4 regions of the Chromobacterium sp. CCUG 76385 genome follow, and region 2 is predicted to be linked to each of the others. Evidence: predicted binding sites of a transcription regulator. Region 2 holds the regulator's gene; each other region holds the start of a gene.
What was found. The regulator sigma-54, encoded in region 2, starts transcription at its own class of promoters, with help from an activator protein. The targets are predictions, from matches to a motif close to CTGGCACGCTTCATGCTT.
Positions count from the first base shown of each region.

Region 1: adh (aldehyde dehydrogenase) is a predicted target of sigma-54. The motif match lies at 1,998-2,015, and genes of this name have one in related genera.
Region 3: QUG01_RS05930 (4Fe-4S dicluster domain-containing protein) is a predicted target of sigma-54. The motif match lies at 1,745-1,762, and genes of this name have one in related genera.
Region 4: glnK (P-II family nitrogen regulator) is a predicted target of sigma-54. The motif match lies at 2,314-2,331, and genes of this name have one in related genera.

Region 1 covers NZ_JAUCGU010000027.1:37,291-41,779, reverse strand. The annotation lists gene adh (aldehyde dehydrogenase) at 443-1,948, opposite strand; gene QUG01_RS15720 (sigma-54-dependent Fis family transcriptional regulator) at 2,223-4,055, shown strand; gene QUG01_RS15715 (type 2 periplasmic-binding domain-containing protein) at 4,052-4,186, opposite strand; gene QUG01_RS15710 (pseudouridine synthase) at 4,271-4,489, opposite strand, start outside.
Region 2 covers NZ_JAUCGU010000002.1:109,230-113,718, forward strand. The annotation lists gene hprK (HPr(Ser) kinase/phosphatase) at 1-414, opposite strand, end outside; gene ptsN (PTS IIA-like nitrogen regulatory protein PtsN) at 407-868, opposite strand; gene hpf (ribosome hibernation-promoting factor, HPF/YfiA family) at 991-1,317, opposite strand; gene QUG01_RS02370 (RNA polymerase factor sigma-54) at 1,387-2,787, opposite strand; gene lptB (LPS export ABC transporter ATP-binding protein) at 2,791-3,519, opposite strand; gene lptA (lipopolysaccharide transport periplasmic protein LptA) at 3,516-4,061, opposite strand; gene lptC (LPS export ABC transporter periplasmic protein LptC) at 4,051-4,489, opposite strand, start outside.
Region 3 covers NZ_JAUCGU010000005.1:136,634-141,122, forward strand. The annotation lists gene hyfB (hydrogenase 4 subunit B) at 1-1,082, opposite strand, end outside; gene QUG01_RS05930 (4Fe-4S dicluster domain-containing protein) at 1,079-1,645, opposite strand; gene QUG01_RS05935 (DUF6650 family protein) at 1,947-2,432, opposite strand; gene QUG01_RS05940 (REP-associated tyrosine transposase) at 2,562-3,101, shown strand; gene hypE (hydrogenase expression/formation protein HypE) at 3,171-4,202, opposite strand; gene hypD (hydrogenase formation protein HypD) at 4,199-4,489, opposite strand, start outside.
Region 4 covers NZ_JAUCGU010000034.1:23,787-28,275, forward strand. The annotation lists gene QUG01_RS17150 (YifB family Mg chelatase-like AAA ATPase) at 139-1,641, opposite strand; gene QUG01_RS17155 (accessory factor UbiK family protein) at 1,775-2,062, opposite strand; gene glnK (P-II family nitrogen regulator) at 2,382-2,720, shown strand; gene QUG01_RS17165 (ammonium transporter) at 2,748-4,058, shown strand; gene QUG01_RS17170 (ClpXP protease specificity-enhancing factor) at 4,172-4,489, opposite strand, start outside.

The DNA of each region.
Region 1 (4,489 bases), on a different contig from region 2:
TGCATAGGCTCAGGATGCGCCCCATAGCCTGGCCACCCATTTCTCCATCTGCCGCATCGCATCGTCTTGCCACAGCCCGCTCACCACGCAGCATCTTCCCCCCCATCCCTAATACAGCGCCAGCCCTTGCCCGCCGCAGGACTCGTCCTTTCTATGCCCAGGCTGCCATGAAGTGATGACTCCTGGATTTGTGTCTATAACGCAATCAGCATGCCTTCGCACATGCGCAGCATTTATTTACGTAAATAAATAATGTATTTCATGATATAAATTACAAAATCAATCTTTCGCTAAGAGAAAGACATATTCCTCCCTCAATTTCCTCTCATGAAAATACGTCCGATACCAAACCCTTCCTGCCGCCACAAACAAAAAAGCCGCCCCATCCAGGGGGCGGTTCGGTAACAGCAAGACCGGGTCATAACAAACCAATGGCCCCGGTTCAGAAAAATCCCAGCTTGTCCTCGCCATAGCTGACCAGCAGGCTCTTGGTCTGCTGATAATGCTCCAGCATCATCTTGTGCGTTTCGCGGCCGATGCCGGATTGCTTGTAGCCGCCGAAGGCGGCGTGCGCGGGATAGGCGTGGTAGCAGTTGGTCCACACCCGGCCGGCCTCGATGTGGCGGCCCAGATAGAACGCTGTGTTGATGTTGCGCGTCCACACGCCGGCGCCCAGGCCGTACAGGGTGTCGTTGGCGATGGCCAATGCCTCGTCGCGGTCTTTGAAGGTGGTGACCGACACCACCGGGCCGAAGATTTCCTCCTGGAAGATGCGCATCTTGTTATGGCCGTGGAACACCGTCGGCTGGATGTAGAAGCCGCCGGCCAGATCGCCGTCCAGCTGCGCTCGCGCGCCGCCGGCCAGCAGTTGGGCGCCTTCCTCGCGGCCGATGGCGAGGTAGCTCTGGATCTTGTCCATCTGCTCGCTGGACGCCTGCGCGCCTATCATGGTGGACGGGTCCAGCGGATTGCCCTGCTTGATGGCGGCGACGCGGGCCAGCGCCTTCTCCATGAAGCGGTCGTAGATGGATGCCTGAATCAGCGCGCGGCTGGGGCAAGTGCACACTTCGCCCTGATTCAGCGCGAACATCACGAAGCCTTCGATGGCCTTGTCGAAGAAGGCGTCGTCCTGCGCCGCCACATCGTCGAAGAAGATGTTCGGCGACTTGCCGCCCAGCTCCAGCGTCACCGGAATCAGGTTCTGGCTGGCGTATTGCATGATCAGCCGGCCAGTGCCGGTCTCGCCGGTGAAGGCGATCTTGGCGATGCGCTTGGAGCTGGCCAGCGGCTTGCCGGCCTCGACGCCGAAGCCGTTGACCACATTCAGCACGCCGGGCGGCAGCAGATCGCCCACCAGTTCCATCAGCACCAGGATGGACAGCGGCGTCTGCTCGGCCGGCTTCAGCACCACGCAGTTGCCGGCGGCCAGCGCCGGGGCCAGCTTCCATGCCGCCATCAGAATGGGGAAATTCCACGGAATGATCTGGCCCACCACGCCCAGCGGCTCGTGGAAGTGGTAAGACACGGTATGGGCGTCGATCTCGCCCAGGCTGCCTTCCTGCGCGCGCACGCAGGCGGCGAAGTAACGGAAATGGTCGATGGCCAGCGGGATATCGGCGGCGCGGGTTTCGCGTATCGGCTTGCCGTTGTCCCAGGTCTCCACCTCGGCCAGCAGGGCCAGATTGGCCTCCATGCGGTCGGCGATCTTGTTCAGGATGATGGCGCGCTCGGTCACCGGGGTATGGCCCCACTGGAAACGGGCGGCGTGGGCGGCATCCAGCGCCAGCTCCACATCTTGCTCGTCCGAACGCGGGATTTCGCACAGCGGCTTGCCGGTGATCGGCGTGACGTTCTCGAAGTAACGGCCGTTCACCGGCGGCACCCACTGCCCGCCGATATAGTTGGCATAGCGTGATTTCAGCGCAAAGCCGGGTTGCAGGTTTGCCATCGCAGTCTCCTTGGTGGTAATGAACCCCTGGCTTGGGGATCACACCACAGCGCAAGCGGCGTGCCAGCCTCTACCCATACTGCATGGCAGCATCCGGCAAAGCGGCAAGCGGCGCGGCATGCGGCGAAACCACATTGCAATGCAGCATATTTTCTTACCAATCAGCCACTTGCCACGCCTGGCAAAGCACCGATAATCAGCAAAACCGCCCACCAAACTGTCGCAGGCTGACACAGCTGTCGCACCGCGACGGCACAGCCTGCAGGAGACGCGCATGACCCAGGCTGCCCGCCTGCCGCTGGACGAAATCCGCCGCCGCTTCTTCAGCGACCAGCCCTTGCCCGGCCATGCCTTACCGCCATCCATCCTCCAGTCCTGGCAACGCTGCCGCAGCCTGGGCCTGCCCACAGGCGTCCGCGGCGAAGAGCGGCTGGAGGATGCCGCATTGCGCCAACGGCGCGAAGCCAGCGCCGGCTGGCTGGAAGCCGCGCGGCCGGCCCTGGCCGGCCTGTATGAACAGGTGGCCGGGCATGAGCTGGCCCTGGTGGTGGCCGACAGCCGCGGACTGATACTTGAAGAGAGCGGCGATATCGGCTTTCTGGACAAGGCGGCGCGGTTGGCGCTGGCCCCGGGCATGGACTGGAGCGAGGCGGCGCGCGGCACCAACGCCATCGGCACTGCGCTGGCCGCGGCGGATAGCATCTTGGTGCGCGGCGCGGAGCATTACCTGGAACGCAACCGCGCCCTCAGCTGCGCGGCCAGCCCCTTGCTTGGCCCGCAAGGCCAGACGCTCGGCGTGCTCGACATCAGCGGCGCCAGCCGCAAGCTGAGCGAACCGCAACTGCAAGCATTGCGCGCCGCGCGCGGCCAGATCGAGGCCTTGCTGCTGAGCAAGGCGGCGCGCAGCGGCTGGCGATTGAGCCTGCATCGAGACCCGCGGCTGCTGGACAGCCCGGCCGCCTGCCAACTGGTCTTCGACGAAGACGGCCGGCTGCTGGCCGCCAACCGCGCCGGGCTGGCGCTATGCGGGCTGGCGCCGGGCGACTGGCGGCCGCGCCACTTCGCCGCCCTGTTCGGCCAAAGCCTGGAGCATTGGCTGCGCCGCCACGGCGAGGCGCTGGGCGCGCTGGAGATCGGGGCGCAGCAGGCATCGGCCCGGCTGCGTCCGCCCGCCGCCCACCACCGGGCAGCGCCATCCCCGGCCGCGGCTCCCGCCCACAGCGCGCCCGCGCTGGACGGCCTAGCGGAGTCTTTGTTCGCCACCGCCTTGAAACTGCTGGAAGCCGACATCCCGGTGCTGATCCTAGGCGAGACCGGCACCGGCAAGGACAGGCTGGCGCGCGCCTTGCACAATGGAGGCAGCCGGCGCGGCGCGCCGTTTGTCGCGGTCAACTGCGCGGCAATTCCGGAAGGACTGATCGAGGCCGAGCTGTTTGGCTACCAGAGCGGCGCCTTCACCGGCGCCAGCCGCCAGGGCAGCAAGGGCAGGCTGCGCGAGGCCGATGGCGGCGTGCTGTTCCTGGATGAGATAGGCGACATGCCGCTGAGCCTGCAGGCGCGGCTGCTCAGGGTGCTGCAGGAGCGAGAAGTGACGCCGTTGGGCGGCGGCCCGGCGCGGCGGCTGGACATCCGGCTGATCTGCGCCACCCACCGCGACTTGCGCGCGCGGGTGGCCGAAGGGGCCTTTCGCGCCGACCTCTACTACCGGCTATGCCACTATCCGTTGACGCTGCCGCCGCTGCGCGAACGCGGCGACGTAGCGGCCATCGCTCAGACCATGCTGGACGGCATGGGAGCCGCCCGGCGCGGCATCGCGCTGTCGCCCACGCTGGCCCAGGCCATCCACGGCTACCGCTGGCCGGGCAATCTGCGCGAGCTGTCCAATCTGCTGGCCACGCTGCTGGCGCTGGCCGACGATGGCGCGACGCTAAGCCTGGAGCATCTGCCAGCAGCGCTGCGCGCGGATATGGCCAGCGCGGGCCATGCAGTGACGGAGAGCGCGCTAGAGCAAGTGCTGCGCCGCTGCGGCGGCAATGCCAGCGCGGCGGCGCGGGCGCTGGGCATCAGCCGCTCCACGCTGTATAGGCGGCGGGCAAAGAAGGGCTAAACCTCCGCCCCCATCAGGCCAGCCAGCTCGCCGCGCAACCAACGCAAGCCGGGATGGCCGTGGCTGCGCTCGTGCCACGCCATGGCCACGTCGAAGCGGCGCAGCGGAAACGGGCACTCCCGCAACTGCACGCGTTCGCGGCAGGCCCAGGAAACCGCCGAGCAATAAAAAAAGCGGGAAGCCTGGCTTCCCGCTTTTTTGCGTTTCCGATTCGATCAGAAACCGAACGCCGCCCGCTCCTCGGCGGTCAGGTGGCGCCATTCGCCCACCGGCAGCTCGCCCAGCGCGATCGCGCCCAGGCTTTCGCGGTGCAGCGCCTCAACGCGGTTGCTGGCCGCCGCCACCATGCGCTTCACCTGGTGGTACTTGCCCTCGGTGATGGTCAGCAGGATGGTGTGGGCGTCGATCTGCTCGATGCTGTCGGCGGCGAACTC
Region 2 (4,489 bases):
GGTGGACACCGCCAGCGCGCGCGCCAGATAGATGCGCAGCACGTCCATCAGGTACGGGCTTTCCAGCGTGCTGGTCATCAGCGGCACGTTGTGGCTGTGGCAGTAGTCGCGCAGCAGCCGCGGCACCGGCTGGCCGTTGGCCACCATCACCACCGACATGCTCTTGTGGAACAGCTGGTCCAGCGCGGTCTTGGCGGCCGACTGTTCCAACTTGTTCAGGTAGTCGACTTCCGCCAGGCCCAATACCTGGACGCGGTTGGGGTGGATGAAGTTCAGGTGGCCCACCAGCGCCAGCGTGGGGCGCTGGTCGTCGTTGCCGATGACGTTGTCGGAGCCGCCGGTGCCGGCGACCCAGGTCAGGTTCAGCTTCTGCTGATTTTCCTGATACAGGCGGCGTACGGTAATGCTAGGCATTAGGGGTCCAATCGCAGAGCTGCTGGTAGAGCTCGTCGCGCAATCCGATGCTCAGCATTTTCTCGCGCATCTGCCGGCTGGAGAACAATTGCGCCAATTCCGACAGCACCTGCAGATGCAGATCGGTGGCATGCTCCGGCACCAGCAGCACAAACAGGCACTGCACCGGCTTGCCGTCCGGCGCGTCGAACGGGATCGGGGCCTTCAGCCGGATGAACACGCCGGTGGCTTCCTTCAGGCCGCGCGCGCGGCCGTGCGGGATGGCGACGCCTTGGCCCAGCCCGGTGGAGCCGAGCTTCTCGCGGCTGAACAGGCTGTCGAAGATTTCGCTGCGGGCGATGCCGCGCGTGTTTTCCACCAGGAGACCGACCTGCTCGAACACCCGCTTCTTGCTGGAGACATCCAGATCCAGCAATACATGGTCCGGAGTCAGTATCTTGCCGATGAGATTCATATTGGATTATGCATGCGGCTCTTTGATAAACCCGGAATTCTACGTTGCCTTGATAGTACTGAAAACCGGCAAGCGCAAAGAAAAACGGGAACCGCCCGGTTCCCGTCCTTTTCAACTAGGCGTCACAGCGAGGGCTGCTGGACTTCGCCGGAGCTTTGCACGCGGTGTTCGGTCAGCTTTTCCTTGTGCTTCAGCACTTGGCGGTCCAGCTTGTCCATCAACAGGTCGATGGCGGCGTAGAGGTCGGCTTCGGTAGCCTCGATGTGGATGTCCTTGCCGGACATGTGCACATTGACTTCAGCCTTTTGAACCAGTTTGTCTACCGACAGGGTCACGGAGATGTCGATCACGTTGTCGACATGGCGGGTAATGCGCTCCAGTTTGTTCTCGATGTATTCGCGCAGCGACGGAGTGACTTCCAGGTGCAGGCCAGTTACTTTGAGGTTCATACCCTAGCTCCTTCTGGTGTTGACCGCCCGGGCGGGTTGTCGGGCGGCATTGTATTCTTGTGCAGGCCCTTACAGCGCCTTGCGCAGATTCACCGCCGGAATCTGCATGGCTTCACGATACTTGGCTACGGTGCGTCTGGCAACCTGTATTCCCTGCTTGGCCAGCGCGTCGGCGAGGGCGCTGTCCGACAGCGGCTTCGCCCGGTTTTCGCCTTCTATCATGCTGCGAATGTGGGCCTTGATGGCGGTGGCGGAACACTCGTCACCGCTTTCAGTCTCCAACGAACTGCCGAAGAAATACTTGAGCTCGAACAAACCTCGCGAACAAAGCAGGTATTTCTGGCTGGTGGAGCGGGATACGGTGGATTCGTGCAGGCCCAGCTCTTCCGCGATATCGCGCAGAATCAGCGGCCGCATCGCCACTTCGCCTTGTTCAAAGAACAACTGTTGACGCTCAACAATAGCTTCCGCCACTTTCAGGATGGTGTCAAACCGTTGCTGGATGTTCTTGACCAGCCAGCGGGCCTCCTGCAGCCGGGCGGACATCTCGCCGCCCTGGCCGCGGCTGTCGGCCAGCATGCGCTCGTACAGCTGGTTGACGCGCAAGCGCGGCACGGCCGAGCGGTTCAGCTCCGCCACCCAGCGTCCGCGCAGCTTGCGCACGCTGATGTCGGGGATCACGTAGTGGACATCGCCGTGATGGAAGCCGGTGGCCGGGTGCGGGTTGAGGCGGGCGATCAGCGCCTGCGCCGCGCGCAGTTCGGCGTCGTTGCAAGTCAGCAGCTTTTTCAGTTTGGCGTAGTCGCGGCCCCCCAGCAGCGCCAGATGTTCGCGCACGATGGCCAGGGCCAGCGCATGGCCTGATTCTGTTGTGGGCAGCCGTTGCAGCTGCAGTTGCAGCGATTCCGCCAGCGTGCGCGCGCCGACGCCGGCTGGGTCGAACTGCTGCAGCAGGGCGAGGCCTACGGCCAGCTCGTCGCTTTCCAGCTGCAGCTCCAGCGGCAGATGGCTGGCCAGCTCGTCCAGGCTTTGCGGCAGGTAGCCGTCGTCGTCCAGCTCCTCGATCAGCAGCCGCACGATGGCCTCGTCGCGGCGCGGCAAGGCGATCTCGCCCAGCTGCGCCAGCAGGTGCTCGCGCAGGCTGATCTGGCAGGGGACATTGAGCATCGGGTCGTAGTCGTCGTCGCCGCCGTGGCGGCTGCCTGCGCCCCAGTCCAGCAGCTCGGCCGCGCTGTCGTCGCGGCTGTCTGCCGCTTCGCTCTCCGTCGTTTCCCGCGTTTCCGCCGCCTCCGAGGGCGCGTCGCTGTCGCGCGGCTCGTCGCCGCGTTCCAGCAGCGGGTTGTCCAGCAGAAAGCGCTCCACCTCGGCCTGCAGGTCCAGCGTGGACAGCTGCAGCAGTTTGATCGACTGCTGCAGCTGCGGGGTCAGCGTCAGCTGTTGCGAAACCTTGAGCTGTAGTGCCTGCTTCATGGTTTACAGGTGGAAGTGTTCGCCAAGGTAAACCTTGCGCACCTTGTCGTTGTTGACCAGCTCCTCCGGCTGGCCGGAGGCCAGCACCGAGCCGTCGCTGATGATGTAGGCGCGGTCGCAGATGCGCAGCGTCTCACGGACGTTGTGGTCGGTGATCAGCACGCCGATGCCGCGCTCTTTCAGGAAGGAGATGATTTTCTGAATATCGATTACCGCGATCGGATCGACGCCGGCGAACGGTTCGTCCAGCAGGATGAAGCGCGGCCGGGTGGCCAGCACGCGGGCGATTTCCACGCGGCGCCGCTCGCCGCCGGACAGCGCCAGCGCGTTGCTGTCGCGCAGATGGCCGATGTTCAGGTCGTCCAGCAGCAGGTCCAGTTCCTTTTCCAGCTCCTTGCCCTTGAGGCCGGAGATTTCCAGGATGGCGGTGATGTTCTCCTCCACTGTCATGCGGCGGAAGATGGACGCCTCCTGCGGCAGATAGCCCAGGCCCAGCTGGGCGCGCTGGTGTATCGGATAATGGGTGATGGATTGTTCGTCCAGCCGGATGTCGCCATCGTCGGCGCCGATCAGGCCGACGATCATGTAGAAGCTGGTGGTCTTGCCGGCGCCGTTGGGGCCGAGCAGGCCGACGACTTCGCCGCTTTCGATATTCAGCGAGACATCCTTGACCACGGTGCGCTTCTTGAAGCGCTTTTTCAGCTTCGAGACGGTGAGAACGCTGTGCTTCATGGCTTGGCGGCTCCGCTGGCCGCCGGCTGCGAGGCCGTCTTTTTCGGCTGCAGGATCACCACGGAGCGGCCCTTGCCCGAGGCGGAGGCGCCGCCGCCGACCACTTCGAAGGTTTCTTCCAGCGTGTTGTAGCGGATGACGTTGCCGATGGACAGGTCGCCGTTGCGCTTGACGCGGGCATTGCCAGTCAGCACCACCAGGTGTTTGGCGCTGTCGTAGTCGAGCACGCTGCTTTGGCCCTCGACCCAGCCGCCGTCGCGGTCCATTTTCTGGCGGAAGGTGACGATGCGGCCGGTGGCGTGCATGGTCTGGTTGCCTTGTTTGTCCTGGGTGACGGTCAGTTGGTCGGCGTTCAGCCGCAGCGTGCCCTGGATCACCACCACATTGCCGTTGCAGATCGAGATGCCCTTGATCTGGTCCATGGTGCAGCCGTTGTCGCTGGTGATTTCGATCGGTTTGTCGCGGTCGGCCTGTTCGGCCTGGACCAAGGTGGAAGCGGCCAGCAGCATGCCGGCCAGCAGGATTCGGGTCTTATTTGGCATAGATGATCTTGGTTGTGGACAGCAGATTGAGCAGACCCAGCGGCTCCTGATAGGTGAAGCCGATGGAGTGGGCCACCGAGTTGCCCTGGGTGATCACGGACGGCGATTTGGAGCTGGCGTAGCGCTTGCCGGTGTCCACGAACATCGCGCTGCTCTGCAGCCGGGTTTCCGGCTGCTTGCTGTCTGCGGGTTTGATCAAAAGGACTTTTTTGTCGAAGAAAGCCTGCTGGTTCTTGTTGTTGTAGCGGCCAGTCTCGCCGATCACGTGGTACTGCAGCACGCCCGCATCGTATTGATACAGGTCCGGCTTCTCAAAAAACGCCTCAGGCTTGCCGGGGTACTGCCACATGCGGCTGGCGATCAGCTTGTCCAGCATTTTGCCGTGTTCGTCGTAGCGGGTGGCGATCAGATCCTCCGCCACATATTCC
Region 3 (4,489 bases), on a different contig from region 2:
GCGCCGGCGCCCATGCACAGCAGGCCTTTGAACAAGGCGTGGTTGAGCAGGTGGTAGCCGGCGGCGACAAAACCCAGCGCGGACAGCAAGGGCTGATGCGCGGCCAGGCCCAGCATGCCGGCACCCACGCCCAAGAGGATGATGCCCACGTTCTCCACGGTGGAGTAGGCCAGCAGGCGCTTCAGGTCTTGCTCGGCCAGCGCGTACAGCACGCCCAGCACGGCGGACACGCCGCCTATGGCCAGCACCAAGAGGCCCCACCAGGCGGTGTGCGCGCCCAGGATGTCCACGGCCACCTTGATGATGCCGAACACGCCTATCTTCACCATCACGCCGGATATCAGGGCCGAAGCGTGCGAGGGCGCGGCCGGGTGGGCGCGCGGCAGCCAACCGTGCAGCGGCACCATGCCTGCCTTGGCGCCGAAGCCGAACAGCGCGAGCAGGAACACGACGGAGGCGAGCGGTCCGTCCAGCTTCAAGGCGCGGAAGCTGTCAAAGTCCAGGCTGCCGCTTTGCGCGTACAAGAGGAAAAAGGCGATCAGGATCAGCACCGATCCGGCGTGGGCGATCAGGAAGTACAGAAAGCCCGCGTTCACGGCTTCCTCATCCTGCTCGAAAATCACCAGGAAGTAAGACGCCAGCGACATCGCCTCGAACAGGATCAAGAAGTAAAACGCATTGTCCATCGCCACCAGCGCCGTCATCGAGGCGATGAAGGCATTGGCGAAGAAGCCCATCGCGCCGACGCCGCGGCCGCGGTATTCCCGAACATAAGACCAGCCGAACAGCGAGGTCAGCATGGTCAACGCTGAAATGGCCAGCAGCAGCAGCGCCGCCAGCGGGTCCAGCCGTACCGCGAAATGGGCGAATTCAAACGGGCCGGCAGATACAAAGCGCTCCACCGAACCGTTTTGCAGCGCCGGCCAGGCGGCGGCCAGCCCGCAGGCCGCGCCGGCCATGCCGAACAGCGACGACGCGGCGATGGCGAGATTCTCCAGCTTAGAGAGAAGCAGGCTCAGCAGCGCGCCCGCGCCGTACAGGCAGACGGCCAGCAACAGCCATTGCAGGGGAGCCAGGCTCATGGTCTTTCCTCCGGTAGGTCCAGCTCCGCGCCCAGCGCATGCAGCGCCGCCTGGCGGCGGGCGTCGGCGGCGCGCGCGAGCGCATCGTTGTCTTCCAGCCGCAGCGCCTGAGTCGGGCAGACGCGCATGCATTCCGGGCCATCGGCCAGGCCTTGGCACAGGTCGCACTTGACGGCGATGGCTTTCACGCCCGGCTCCCAGGCCAAGAGAGGCGACAGCATGGCGTTGCTGTCATGCGGCGCGGCGGCCGGCTCGGTTTCCGCCAGCGGCGGCTGCCAGGCCGGGCTGATGGCGGCCACCCCGCTGCAGGCCGTGCCGGCCAGTTGGATGGCGCCGAACGGACAGGCGATGGCGCACAGCTTGCAGCCTATGCACAGCGTTTCATTGAGATCGATGGTGCGGCCGGACAGCGAGATCGCCGCCACCGGACAGACGCGCGCGCAAGGCGCGTCGTCGCAATGGCGGCACAGCACCGGCGCGGTGACGGCGGCCGTGCGCGTGACGGCCAGCCGCGGATGCGCCTGCAGGCCGGCCGCGCGGTGCAGCGCGGAACAGGCGGCCATGCAGGTATTGCATCCATTGCAAAGCTCGGGCTCTGCAATGACGAAGCGGTTCATGATTCCCCCAAGTAAAGCCAGGCGGGGCCCGGGATAGCCTCACTTACGCAGGAGGTGTGCCAGCTTGTTTTTTTAGCAAGATGCTTTGAAATTTCAGTGGTTTAGTTGGGTGTGGATGGCGAGGTGACAGTGTCGATGCGGTGTCGGCGGGGAAGGAGCGTCGTCAGAAGTGACGAGGGGCGAAGGTAACAAGGGGGGAGCGATGGCGCGGGCAAGGCCCTTGGCCTGCCCGCCCTACCCGGTGATGTTAATCATCATCGCTAGGGATTGGCAGAATGGATGCCAGATCGTCTTCAATATCAAGCCCGTGTGATGCAGCTATGCATGCAATGTGTATGCCAAATGTGCCGCGCAGCTCCCCAACCGCGCCATTAAAAATCCAGCTTGCAAAGTGATCATGGTGGGCTCCGAACTGAACGATATGATCATCAGCCTGGACGGTATTCAAGAATTTCCGGCATGCGGATCGCATTGCCCGGAGGTTTTGTGCTAGTTCATTGTTCGAGTGCAGCTTTCCAAGCTCATCAGTCAGGAACTCTCGTATGCGGATGATCGACTCTACACAGTAGTGAGGGACTTCCATTTCGGATGGAATATAAAGCACTCTCCTATCTTCGAGGAAAGTCAGAACGCGTTTGGCGGCGGCACACTCGGCTTCAGGCGGGTTCCATTGAATGCCGAAGATCGGAATGCTGAAGCCTGTGATCCGGCTGATGATTTCGCGAAATTTCATGAATTACTCCATGGTGAGCTATGTAGGGCGGGCAGGCTGTAAGGCCTTGCCCGCGCCTGCCATGAATTTAGGCCAGTTTCCTATGTGTCGCCGAGGCAGGCATGCTGATTGCTTTGTGGGAGGCCGCCGATGCCCTATTACCGCAGAGATCATGTAGCAGGCGCATGCTACTTCTTCACGGTGGTGACGGAGCGACGCCAGCCGATATTGACTGATCCTTTGCTAAGGCAGGCTTTGCGCGTGGCAGTGATAGCGGTGCGGCGGGAGCGTCCGTTTGCGATAGATGGCTGGGTCTTGCTGCCGGACCATTTGCATGCGATATGGACCTTGCCTCCAGGTGATGGCGATTTTTCGACGCGCTGGAGCGCGATCAAAAGCCGGGTGACGCGTGCGGTGGGCCGGCATTATTTCCGGGCGGATTGGCATTCGGCGCGCCGGGCGGAGAAACGTCACGGAACCGTGTGGCAACATAGATTCTGGGAGCATCGCATCCGCGATGAGGCGGATTTTTCCGCGCATCTGGATTATTTGCATTTCAACCCGGTGAAGCACGGTTTGGCGGCGAGGGTTGGCGATTGGGCGTATTCCACCTTCCATCGCTATGTGGCTCAGGGGCGATATCCTGCCGATTGGGCGGGAGACGGGGTGATGGCTGAGATGAGGGGGTAGTGGTGCGCGGGCAAGGCCTTTGGCCTGCCCGCCCTACTGGATTGACCATCCGAACGGGTGGCATCCGGCTCAACAAATCCTCGGTAGTTGCTCGCCGTTGATCCAGTCCACCATCCGCCTGCCGCCGAAGGCGGTTTCCATCTGCACAAACTGATTGGCGTCGGCGATGGCTTCGCCGATGATCGCCGCGTCGCGTCCTTGCGGGTGGGCGCGCATCGCGGCCAGCAGCGCGTCCGCGTCTTGCGGGGCGCACACAGCCACCAGCTTGCCTTCGTTGGCCACGTACAGCGGGTCCAGGCCCAAGAGCTCGCAGGCGGCGGCCACTTCTTGCCGTATCGGCAGCGCGGCCTCGCGGATCCGCATGCCGCAGCCGGCTTGCTGGGCGAATTCGTTCAGCACGGCCGCCAAGCCGCCGCGCGTCGGGTCGCGCAGGCAGCGCAAGTCCGGCGCGGCGCGCAGCATGTCGGCCACCAGGGTGTGCAGGGCTGCGCTGTCGGATCGCAGCGCGGTTTCAAAGCCCAGGTTTTCTCGCAGCGACATGATGGTCACGCCGTGGTCGCCCAGGTGGCCGGACAGCAGGATCTGGTCGCCGGGGCGGATGCGGCGCGGCGAAATGTCGACGCCGGCGGGCGCGTAGCCGACGCCGGTGGTGGAGATGAATACGCCGTCGCCCTTGCCTTGTTGCACGACTTTGGTGTCGCCGGTGACGATGGCTACGCCGGCTTGGCGGGCGGCGGCGGCCATGGAACGCACGATGCGGCGCAGATCGGCCAGCGGGAAGCCTTCTTCCAGAATGAATCCGGTGGTCAGGTATAAGGGAGTGCCGCCGCACATCGCCACGTCGTTGACGGTGCCGTGCACCGCCAGGCTGCCGATGTCGCCGCCGGGAAAGAACAGCGGCGATACCACGTGGCTGTCGGTAGCCAGGATCAGCCGGCTGCCGGCCGGCGGCATGGGCAGGGCGGCGCCATCGTGCTGCGCGCCCAGGTAGCCGTTGTCGAATTCGGCCACGAACAACTGCTCGATCAGCCTGGCCATGGCATGTCCGCCGCTGCCGTGGCTGAGGTCGACGCGGCCATGATTGAAGTCGATGCGAGTCATGCCGCGTCTCCGTTCTGAGGGGCCGCGCGGAAGCGGCCATAGGTGAAATGGGCCGCGCAAGCGCCTTCGGACGACACCATGCAGGCGCCCAGCGGGCGCTCCGGCGTACAGGCGGTTCCAAAGGCGCGGCAGTCGGCCGGTTGCTTGTGGCCGCGCAGGATGGCGGCGCACTCGCAGGCCTTGTGGTCCGGCACCTGGCGGTAGGGCAGGGCAAAGCGGCGCTCGGCGTCGAAATCGGCGTAGTCGGCCCGGATGCGAAGCGCGCTCAAGGGCACCGTGCCCAGGCC
Region 4 (4,489 bases), on a different contig from region 2:
CGCGAAGAGGAAGACGAATTGCCGCGCCCGCGCGACGGACGAGGGGAATTTTTCAGATCTCGATTAGCCATTCACCACTACCGCTATTGTTGTCGAACGGATTGCCATCATGCCATCCGGTTGATTGATCAAATATCTTCACGCGCCCGCCTGCGCCAGGCGCCGCAGCTGGATCGCTTGCAAAACATGATTGCGGCTTATGCGCTCCGCGCCCTGCAAATCGGCGATGCTGCGCGAAACTCGCAGTATCCGATGATAAGCGCGCGCCGACAAGCCGAGCTGCTGCAAGGCCTTGGCCAGAATCGCCAGCGCGTCGGCATCCGCGCCGCAGTGCTGTTCCAATTGCTCGCCCTGCAGCGCCGCATTCAACACGCCCTGCCGGCGCCATTGCCGCTCGCGCGCCTGCAGCACGCGTTGCCGCACCGACTCGCTGCTCTCGCCGGCCGACGCGCTCAACAACTCGTCGGCGGTCAGCGTCGGCACCTCCACGTGCAGATCGATGCGGTCCAGCAAAGGCCCGGAAATTTTAGCGCGATATCGCGCAACCTGCTCCGGCGTGCAGCGGCAGCGTCCGGAGGGATGGCCGTGATAACCGCAGGGACAGGGATTCATCGCCGCCACCAGCTGGAAGCGCGCCGGAAAACTCGCCTGCCGCGCCGCCCGAGAAATATGGATGACGCCGCTCTCCAATGGCTCGCGCAACACTTCCAGCACCTTGCGGTCGAACTCCGGCAACTCGTCCAGAAACAGCACGCCGTGATGCGCCAGGCTGATTTCGCCAGGCCTGGGGTCGCTGCCCCCGCCAACCAGCGCCACAGCGGAAGCAGTGTGATGCGGCGCGCGAAATGGCCGGGCGCGCCAACTGGCGGCGCGGAAACCCTGCGACGCCAGCGACTGCACCGCCGCGCTTTCCAGCGCCTCTTCCGCCGACAAGGGCGGCAACAGGCCCGGCAGGCGCGACGCCAGCATGGACTTGCCGGTGCCGGGCGGTCCCATCAGCAACAGGCTGTGCCCGCCGGCCGCGGCGATTTCCAAAGCGCCTCGCGCAACGGACTGGCCTTTGACATCGGCCAGATCGGGATAGTTCGGCAACATGCCAAAGGCCGGAGCGACAACCGGCTCCAAAGGCTGCAGCCCATTCAGAAAAGCGCAGGCCTGCAACAGCGACGCGACGCCGTAAATCCGCGCGCCCTCGGCCACGGCGGCTTCCGCCGCGCTGTCCGCCGGCAAAACGAAAGCGCGACCTGCCGCGTGACATTGGCAGGCCATGGCCAGCGCGCCGCGCACCGGTCGCAACTCGCCGCCCAGCGCCAGCTCGCCGGCAAACTCGTAGCGGGAGATGTCGTCGCACTTGACCTGCCCGGACGCCTGCAGGATGCCGATGGCGATGGGCAGATCGAAGCGGCCGGAATCCTTGGGCAAGTCGGCCGGCGCCAGATTGACCGTGATGCGGCGCGCCGGAAATTCGAAGCCGGAAGTCTGGATGGCGGCGCGCACGCGCTCCCGGCTTTCCTTCACTTCCGCTTCCGGCAAACCAACGATGTTGAACGCAGGCAAACCGTTGGCCAGATGCACTTCCACCGCCACCTCCGGCGCCTGCATGCCCTGCAAGGCCCTGCAATGCAACACGGCCAGCGTCATGTACAGGTTCCCCCTTGGCGGCGGATATGGCCATCCGCCGCGTTTGAAGCGCGCATGCGGCAGCCTCCCGGCAAGCCGCCGTCCAATCCGGCCATCGCCGCAGCGGATGACAGCCGCGCCTATGCCGCCCGTCTCAGGAGTGGCCGAGTTCCGACTGCGCCTCGGCCTTGGCGGCGGACTCCTCCGGAAACACCTGGCTCTCCAGGCGGCCGAGACGGGACTCCAGCGCCGCCAGTTGCTCGCGGGTGCGGGCCAACACGGCCTGCTGCACATCGAACTCCTCGCGTGTCACCAGATCCATTTTGGAAAAAGTGGAGGCCATCATGGCGCGGATGTTTTTTTCCAAATCCTTGGCCGGGCTGGCGGCGATGGTTTCGCTGATCTTGGCGCTGATTTCGTCAAACAGTTTCTGGCTAAACATGCTCGCGGCTCCTGCGGTTGCTTGATATCAAGCGGAGTGTAGCAAAAAGCGCCGCGACGCTCCCGCTTTCCTGTCCGCTCGGCCCATCTACGTCCCTTGCGGCTAGGCGCGCACAGCCGCCAGACGCCTTTTGCTATGGGCTGCACCATAACGGTGCAGGCAGGTCCGCTGCAGCGCACAAATACAGTGCCATAATGCGAGCTTAAGGCCCCGCCGCTACGCATTCTGGCCGCAAGCGCCCACGCCTAAGGCTGGCACGATTCCTGCATTAGCGTTGTCAGCAGAACCTGATCTATCAATCGCCCGAGAAGGAGCAGCCATGAAACTCGTCACTGCAGTAATCAAGCCGTTCAAGCTTGACGAAGTCCGCGAAGCCCTGTCCGCCATCGGCGTGCAAGGCGTGACCGTATCCGAGGTCAAGGGTTTCGGCCGCCAGAAAGGCCATACCGAACTGTACCGCGGCGCCGAATACGTCGTCGATTTCCTGCCCAAGGTGAAACTGGAAATCGCCATCGACGACGCCCTGCTAGACCAGGTGGTGGAAGCCATCGAGAAATCCGCCCGCACCGGCAAGATCGGCGACGGCAAGATCTTTGTCTACGACCTGGAGCAGGTGATCCGCATCCGCACCGGCGAAACCGGCGCCGACGCCGTCTGACGCATCCGCGAAACTGGGGAAACCATAATGAAAAAGATACTCGCTGCAATGGCTGCCGGCCTGTCCACCGTTGCCCTGCCCGCCCTGGCCGACGCGCCGGCCGGACCCGCGGTGGCGGCCGCGAAGGTGATCAACTCCGGCGATACCGCCTGGATGCTGACCTCCACCGCCCTGGTGCTGTTCATGACCATTCCCGGCCTGGCGCTGTTTTACGGCGGCATGGTGCGCAAGAAAAACGTGCTGGCCACGCTGATGCAAAGCTTCGCCATCACCGCCCTGGTGACCGTGCTGTGGGCCGTCGTCGGCTACAGCCTGGCCTTCACCGTCGGCAATCCGTATATCGGCGACCTGTCTCGCTTCATGCTGGACGGCATGGTGTACATGAAGGATGCCGGCAAACTGGCGGTGCATCCGCTGGCCGGCACCATTCCGGAATCGGTGTTCATGACCTTCCAGATGACTTTCGCCATCATCACCCCGGCGCTGATCACCGGCGCCTTCGCCGAACGCATGAAATTCTCGGCCATGCTGGCCTTCATGGCGCTGTGGTCGCTGCTGGTCTACGTACCGGTGGCGCACTGGGTATGGGCGCCGGGCGGCTGGATGGGCGACAAGGGCGTGCTGGACTTCGCCGGCGGCACCGTGGTGCACATCAACGCCGGCGTGGCCGGCCTGGTGACGGCGCTGGTGCTGGGCAAGCGCGTCGGCTATGGCAAGGAAGCCATGGCGCCGCATAACCTGATCCTGACGCTGGTGGGCGCCTCCATGCTGTGGGTGGGCTGGTTCGGCTTCAACGCCGGCTCCGCAGGCGCCGCCGACGGCCGTGCCGGCATGGCCATGGTCACCACCCAGGTCGCCACCGCGATGGCCGCCCTGGCCTGGATGTTCGCCGAATGGGCCACCAAGAAGAAGCCGTCGGTGCTGGGCATCGCCTCCGGCGCCGTCGCGGGCCTGGTCGCCATCACGCCGGCTGCGGGCTTCGTCGACGTCAAGGGTGCGCTGATCATCGGCCTGGCTGCCGGCGTGGTGTGCTTCTGGGGCGCCACCGGTCTGAAGCACATGCTGGGCTACGACGATTCCCTGGACGCGTTCGGCGTGCACGGCGTCGGCGGCATTTTGGGCGCGCTGCTGACCGGCATCTTTGCAGTGAAGGACATCGGCGGCGCCGACGGCAGCCTGGCCACCCAGGCGCTGGGGGTGGGCGTCACCATCGTCTACTGCGGCATCGTCACCTTCATCCTGCTGAAGCTGGTGAATCTGGCGATCGGCCTGCGCGTGGCGGAAGACGAGGAACGCGAAGGACTGGATGTAGTGTTGCACGGCGAGCGCGTGGAATAAGGCCGGCAGAGCAAAGTTTGTTGTGTAAGGGACTTGGCGGGGCCTCTGGCCCCGTTTTTTTTCGCCCTGCATAGGTAAAAAAACCGGCCAGAAGGCCGGTTTGCGATGCTGAATTATTTAACGATGCGCAGGCTGGGACGACCGCCGCTCGGGCGGCTCGGCCCCGGGTCGTCACCATCGTTCTTCGGCTGATCGACCGACGGCGCCGGCTTCAGCGCCGCGTCCTCCGGCATCGGCTCCACCTCGAAGCCCATGCCTTCGCCCGTTTCGCGGGCGAAGATGGACATCACATTCCCCACCGGCACCCAGATGTCGCGAGACATGCCGCCAAACCGCGCCGAAAACGAGATCCAGTCGTTTTCGATCTGCAGATTCTTGGTGGCGCTGTAGGCGACATTGAGCACGATCTCATTGTTCTTCACGTATTCACG